2 regions of the Megasphaera massiliensis genome follow, and region 2 is predicted to be linked to the other one. Evidence: riboswitches for the same ligand, from Rfam matches in the RefSeq annotation. Region 2 holds a riboswitch; the other holds the start of a gene.
The links. A riboswitch is a leader RNA that binds a small molecule or an ion and turns the genes downstream of it on or off. The one in region 2 is predicted to bind FMN.

Region 1: another riboswitch for FMN. It lies ahead of UCI88_RS03160 (bifunctional 3,4-dihydroxy-2-butanone-4-phosphate synthase/GTP cyclohydrolase II); the one in region 2 lies ahead of ribD (bifunctional diaminohydroxyphosphoribosylaminopyrimidine deaminase/5-amino-6-(5-phosphoribosylamino)uracil reductase RibD).

What each region holds. Positions count from the first base shown of each region.
Region 1 covers NZ_JAXIXE010000014.1:223,826-227,227, reverse strand. The annotation lists gene UCI88_RS03165 (Crp/Fnr family transcriptional regulator) at 1-86, shown strand, start outside; gene UCI88_RS03160 (bifunctional 3,4-dihydroxy-2-butanone-4-phosphate synthase/GTP cyclohydrolase II) at 151-1,368, opposite strand; FMN riboswitch at 1,458-1,590, opposite strand; gene UCI88_RS03155 (FAD-binding oxidoreductase) at 1,664-3,076, opposite strand; gene UCI88_RS03150 (FtsB family cell division protein) at 3,272-3,402, shown strand, end outside.
Region 2 covers NZ_JAXIXE010000009.1:1,441-4,842, reverse strand. The annotation lists gene rsgA (ribosome small subunit-dependent GTPase A) at 1-631, shown strand, start outside; gene rpe (ribulose-phosphate 3-epimerase) at 634-1,278, shown strand; FMN riboswitch at 1,334-1,465, shown strand; gene ribD (bifunctional diaminohydroxyphosphoribosylaminopyrimidine deaminase/5-amino-6-(5-phosphoribosylamino)uracil reductase RibD) at 1,570-2,709, shown strand; gene UCI88_RS01385 (riboflavin synthase) at 2,690-3,331, shown strand; gene ribH (6,7-dimethyl-8-ribityllumazine synthase) at 3,368-3,402, shown strand, end outside.

The sequences.
Region 1 (3,402 bases), on a different contig from region 2:
ACCGCAGCGCCTTATCGGCGGAACTCAGTAAGATGAAAAAAGACGGACTCATCGATTATCATAAAGATCAATTTTCCTTGTTATAAGGGAAGAAAAAACGGCAGGGATTGCGGAATATCGGCAATCCCTGCCGTTTTGTATATCTAAGGATCAGTGGAGATGGGGAAGGATGTGGCCCATCTTATTCTTCTTGGTTTCTAAATAGAATTCATCGAATTTTTGCGGTTCCATTTCGATGGGGACGCGTTCGACGATTTCTACGCCGAAGCCTTCGAGGCCGTAGATCTTTTCCGGATTGTTGGTCAGGAGGCGGATTTCCTTAGCACCCATATCCTGCAGCATTTGAGCGCCAATCCAGTATTCGCGAAGGTCGGGGGCAAAGCCGAGTTTTTCGTTGGCTTCGACCGTATCGTATCCCTGTTCCTGGAGGACATAGGCTTTGAGCTTATTGATGAGGCCGATACCGCGGCCTTCTTGGCGCATGTAGAGCAAGATGCCCCGGCCTTCGGCGTTGATCTGGCTGAGGGCGGCTGCCAGCTGTTCACCGCAGTCGCAGCGGCACGAGCCGAAGACGTCACCGGTGAGGCATTCGGAGTGGACGCGGCACAAGAGGTTCTTGCCGTCGCCGATGTCACCCTTGATGAGGGCGACGTGGTGTTCGCCCGTGAGGTCGTTGATGTAGCCGTAGATTTTGAACTCGCCGTACTTGGTCGGCATCTTAGCGACGGCTTCGCGGATGACGTGTTTGTCGTGGCGGCGGCAGTAGTTCTGCAAATCGTGGATGGTGATGAATTTTAAGTGGTACTTATCGGCAATTTCCCACAGGGACGGCGTGCGCATCATCGTGCCGTCGTCGGCCATGATTTCGCAGCACAGGCCGACTTGTTTGAGGCCTGCCAAGCGCAGGAGGTCGACCGTTGCTTCCGTATGGCCGTTGCGGGTCAAAACGCCGCCTCTTTTTGCGATGAGGGGGAAGTTGTGGCCGGGACGGCGGAAATCTTCGGGACGAGCTGATTCTTCGGCGCATTTGCGGGCTGTGAGGGCCCGTTCGACAGCCGAGATACCTGTCGTCGTATCGACGTGGTCGATGGAAACGGTGAAGGCCGTTTCGTGGTTATCTGTATTTTCGCTGACCATGGGCGGCAGGCCTAATTTATGGGCATATTCGATGCTCATAGGCATGCAGATCAGGCCCTTGCCGTGGCTGGCCATGAAGTTCATGTTTTCTGTCGTGCAGTACTGAGCTGCGCAGATGAAGTCCCCTTCATTTTCACGGTCCGGATCGTCGGTGACGATGACGATATGACCGGCCTGCAGTTCTTCGATAGCTTCTTCAATGGTGTTGAATTTACGTTTTTCTGTCGTCAAAATAAAGACCTCCTTATAACGAAAGCCCTGCGCCGATAACGGCTCAGGGCTTTTCTATGCAATGTAAGGCAGGCTGCCAAAGCAGCACGCCACATCTTCTTCCATCCAGACTATACTGTCGGTTTTGGAGTTTCACCAAATCACGAGCCCTATGGCTCCTACGCTGCTGCGTTCGCGGACTGTACCGCCGATCGGGAATTTCACCCTGCCCTGAAGATATACGTTTTATTCAGTTCTGTTTTGTATTATACACGGTAGTCGTGATTTTTGCAAGTCATAGCCATGGCGCTGGTTCTCAGGCTTTTTCGTCGATGTCAAAGATCTTTCCGGGGTTTAAGATGTTGTTCGGATCGAGGGCCCGTTTGATGTCCCTCATCATTTCCAGTTCACCGGGATCCGTGAATTCTTTCATCAGGGCTTTTCGCTTATAGCCGATGCCGTGTTCGCCGGACAGGCGGCCACCGTGGGCATAAATGAAGGTGTACAGTTCCTGCTGGTTGGCCTTGACCCGCTCATCCCATTCTTCATAGGTTTCATCGTCGCCTTTTAAGATGTTCAGGTGGATGTTGCCGTCGCCGGCGTGGCTGGCGATGCGGGTAATGAGGTTGTACTTTTTGGCAAGGCGCAGGATTTCATCGAGGAGCAGGGATTCCTGATCGACGGGGACGACGACGTCTTCTTTGCAGACGATGAGGCTTTCGGCGCGGACGGCTTCGGCAAAGGCCTTGCGGGCCTGCCAAATCTTATTGTGGTCGGCGACGAGGACCGAGGAAGCTCCGTTTTCCGTGCAGATTTCGTCGAGGATGACGGCTTTGTCGTCAAGGTCGTCTTCATTGGTCCCTTCGACTTCGACGATGATGTAGTTGCCGTTGTCGCTGCCTTGAAGCGTTTCGTTGAGGTATTTTTCGACGGATTTGATGGTGATATTGTCCATGAATTCGACACAGGTCGGTGTAATGCCGGCCTTGATGAGTTTTGTGACGACGCCCATGGCTTTTTTACGGTCGTCGAAAATAGCCAGTAAATCGAGGGCGTATTTCGGCTTGGGGACCAATTTCAAAGTCGCTTTGGTAATGATGCCTAACGTGCCTTCTGAGCCGATGATGAGCTGGTCTAAGGAGTAGCCCGTCGACTGTTTTTGCAGGCGGGCACCGAGGGTTACGATGCGGCCTTTAGGATTTACGACTTCGACGCTGTATACCTGGTGGCGGGTTGTCCCGTATTTGACGGCTCGGTTGCCGCCGGCATTGGTAGCGATATTGCCGCCGATGAAGCACGAGTCCCCGCTGCAGGGATCGCCGGCATAAAAGAGATCCTGCTGTTCGGCGGCATCCTGAAGGTCCGATGTACGTACGCCCGGTTCGACGACGGCATAGAGGCCTTCGGGATTGATTTCAAGGATTTTATTCATCTTTTCTAAGGACAAGACGATGCCGCCGTATTCCGGGACGGCGCCGCAGGCAAGGCCGGTACCGGCACCGCGCGGGACGACGGGGAAGCGAAAGGCGTTGGCCAGTTTTAAGACGGCACTGACTTGTTCTGCTTTTTCGGCAAAGACGACGGCTTCCGGCATCCGGTGATAAGCCGGGTCGGTTACTTCGTCATGGGAATAGGGCTGCATGGCGTCCGTGTCGGTGACGACGTTTTTCGGGCCGACGATGGATTTCAAATTTTCTATGATTTCCGGTGTGATTTTTTCGTATGTCATAATAGTTCCCCCTCGGATAAAGATACAATATACGTGTTTTTATTATATATAACCTGCCGGTATTTTAAAAGGAATTTTACAAAAAAACTTTATCTTGTTCCCAAACCCATGTATACTATAGGATAAGATTTTTTTCTTAGACTATCATTTTTTAGAAAGGGTGATTGGGTGGAGTCCAAAGAGTATCGGCCGCCTGTGCGTCGGAAGAAGCGCCGCCGGATTCGTCAAAAGCGCCGTCCCGGTCTGTTCAGTCGGTTTCGGCAGCTGAGCTGGTACAATCTGTTTCTCATAGGCATCATTATTGTCGGTTTTTATCTCATTGGGGT
Region 2 (3,402 bases):
CATCATGGCAGCCCAGTCACCGGATCCGAACCGTTTTCTCATCGACAAGATGCTCATGACCTGTGAATACAGCGGCATTCGGCCCATACTCTGCTTCAATAAATGTGATCTCGACCGGAACTTGGCTGAAAGCTACCGGGATTTCTACGAGCGCTGCGGATACGATGTCTACCTCGTGTCGGCTCGTACCGGAGAAGGTCTCGACGAGCTCTATGAACGGTTGCCGCAGAAAGTAACGGCCTTTGCCGGCCCGTCCGGCGTCGGTAAATCGAGTCTTTTGTCCCGACTTTTGGGGCGCAAGGACTTATCCATCGGAGCCGTCAGTGAGAAGATTAAACGGGGCCGCCATACGACGCGCCATTCCGAAATCATGCGCCTCGACAGCGACACCTATGTCGTCGATACGCCGGGGTTCAGCGCCCTTGATTTTGAACACCTTGATGCGCGGGACGTCCTGCCCTTATTTCCCGACATGGAGCCCTACAGCGCAGGCTGTAAGTTCTCGTCGTGCCTCCATCTGTCCGAACCGGAATGTGCCGTAAAAGAGGCTGTTGCCGACGGTCAGATTCAAAAAGAACGGTATGAAACGTACTGTAAAATCATCACCTCCATTGCAGAAAGGAAACGATAATCATGATAACGATTTGTCCCTCTATATTGTCCGCTGATTTTTCGCGGTTAGCTGAAGAAATTAAAGATGTCGAACAGAAGGGGGCCGACTGTATCCATCTCGATTTGATGGACGGCCATTTTGTCCCCAATCTCACCTTCGGCGTGCCCGTCATCAAGGCTTTGCGCCCGGTTACGAAACTTCCCTTCGATGCTCATTTGATGGTGACCAATCCCGAAGCGTATGTCGACGGCCTGGCCGATGCCGGCGTCCAATATATGACGGTTCATCAAGAAGCCTGTGTCCACTTGGACCGGGTTCTGCAGCAAATCCATGAAGCCGGGATGAAGGCCGGCGTAGCCCTCAATCCGGCGACGCCTGTATCGACCTTGTCCTGTGTTGCCGGACAATTGGACCTCATCCTTATCATGAGCGTCAATCCCGGTTTTGGCGGTCAAAAGTTCATTCCTTATAGCCTTGACAAAATCCGCCAGGCCAAGGAACTCCTCCAGAATGCAGGAAATACCGATGCTGTCATCGAAGTCGACGGCGGCATCAACGATAAGACGGCTCAGATGGTCAAAGATGCCGGCGCCACCTTCCTCGTTGCCGGCAGTGCTGTATTTGGTGCGGCTGATCGAAAAGCCGCCATTGCGTCCTTGCGATAAGGACTTGTATTTCTCCTTTTCATGTGCTAAAATCGTACATGAAAAGAAGAATAGAAATAGTCTTTGAGGCAAGGTGAGAAAGCTGGGCTTTCAATTCCTGACCGGCGGTGACAGTCCGCTAACCCGCAAGGGTTGAACCGATGAAATTTCGGTACCGACAGTACAGTCTGGATGGGAAAAGACAGACGACAGTGTCTTTTTTTGTTGTGCTCAAAGGGCTATGGAGATTTTTCATCCATAGCCTTTTTTCGTTTTCCCGCCTGCAAATCCAAGAAGAAGGGAAGGAATATATTGGAACCGGCAGAGTATATGAGAAAAGCCCTGGAACTGGCAAAATCAGCTCTGGGTTATACGACACCAAATCCGGCCGTCGGCTGCGTCATCGTCAAAGATGGTGAAATCGTCGGCACCGGCTATCACCATAAGGCCGGCACCCCTCATGCCGAAGTGTGGGCGTTGAGAGAGGCCGGGGAAAAGGCCAAGGGAGCGACGGTTTATGTGACCCTCGAACCTTGCGCCCATTACGGCCGAACACCTCCGTGTGCGCGGACGTTGGCCGAAAAGGGCGTTGGCAAGGTCGTCATGGCCATGCTCGACCCCAATCCCCGCGTCTCCGGTAAGGGAGCGGCTATCCTGCGCAAGGCCGGTATCGCCGTTGAAGTGGGCCTGTTGTCGAAAGAAGCAGCCCAGCTCAACGAAGTATTTATCAAAAACATGATGGTCCAAAAACCTTTCATTGCCGTTAAACTGGCCCAAAGCCTCGATGGCCGCACGGCATCACGGACGGGCCATTCGAAATGGATTACTAACGAATGGGCCCGAAATTACGGCCACTATCTGCGCTCCATTTACGACGGCATTTTAGTCGGCATCAACACCGTCTTGGCGGATAACCCGCTGTTGACCTGCCGTATCGAACGAGAAGGTCAGGAGGCACCGCACCAGCCGGTGCGCATCGTCCTCGATGCTAAGGGACGGACGCCGCTGAAGTCCCTGGTCGTAACCGATAAGACGACGCCTACCATCGTCATGACGACGTCGGCCTGCCCCGTTGAAAAGATGAAGGCTTTAAAAAATGCCGGCGTTCGGGTCATTTTGGCACCTCTACTTCAAGACAATCAGTCCATCAACCTTCCGGAAGCCTTGAAACGACTCCATGAAGAAGGGCTGACCAGTATCCTTGTCGAAGGGGGAAGTACTGTTCAGGGCAGTTTCTTTGATGCCCGCCTCGTCGATAAAGTCTATGCCTTCATGGGCGATAAGATTATCGGCGGTGTCGGGGCCCTGCCGTCGGTCGGCGGTTATGGCGTCGATGAGCTCGATGAATGCCTGCCGCTTATCTACGATTCTGTAGAGATGCATGAAAATAACGTATTGCTTACGGCATATAATGCCAATAGGGAGGGTGCCTATGTTCACTGGCATCATTGAAGAATTAGGGGCTATTGCCCATATGGACCGCCGTCCCGACTCTATTCGGTTGACGATTGCGGCTCATAAAGTATTAGAAGGAACACAGCTCGGCGACAGTATTGCCGTCAACGGCGTCTGCCTGACCGTAACGGATTTGACGGATTCGACCTTTTCGGCTGACGTCATGCATGAAACGATGCGTCGTTCGTCGTTCAGCACGATTAAGAGCGGTTCTAAGGTTAACCTGGAACGAGCCATGCAGGTCGGAGGACGACTTGGCGGCCACATCGTCAGCGGCCACATCGACGGCGTCGGTCACGTAGCCCGCATTGCCAATGACGGCATTGCCCGGGTCATCACCATTTCCATTCCGAAAGATATGGAAATCTTCATCGTTGAAAAAGGGTCGATTACCATCGACGGCATCAGTTTGACCGTCGTTTCCGTCGGTAACAGTCAGTTCTCCGTTTCCATCATTCCCCATACGATGGCCAATACGACCCTCATGGATAAACATCCGGGAGCCATCGTCAATTTGGAAACAGATGTCATTGGGAAATACGTCCATCGATTCACAGTCGGTTCGCCTCAGTCCTCATCAGGCCTGACGTTGGACAAACTGCTGGAAAATGGATTTTAACTTCAATATATAATTTAGAATAGGAGTGTTGTTATTATGGCACACATTAAAGAAGGTCAATTAATCGGTTC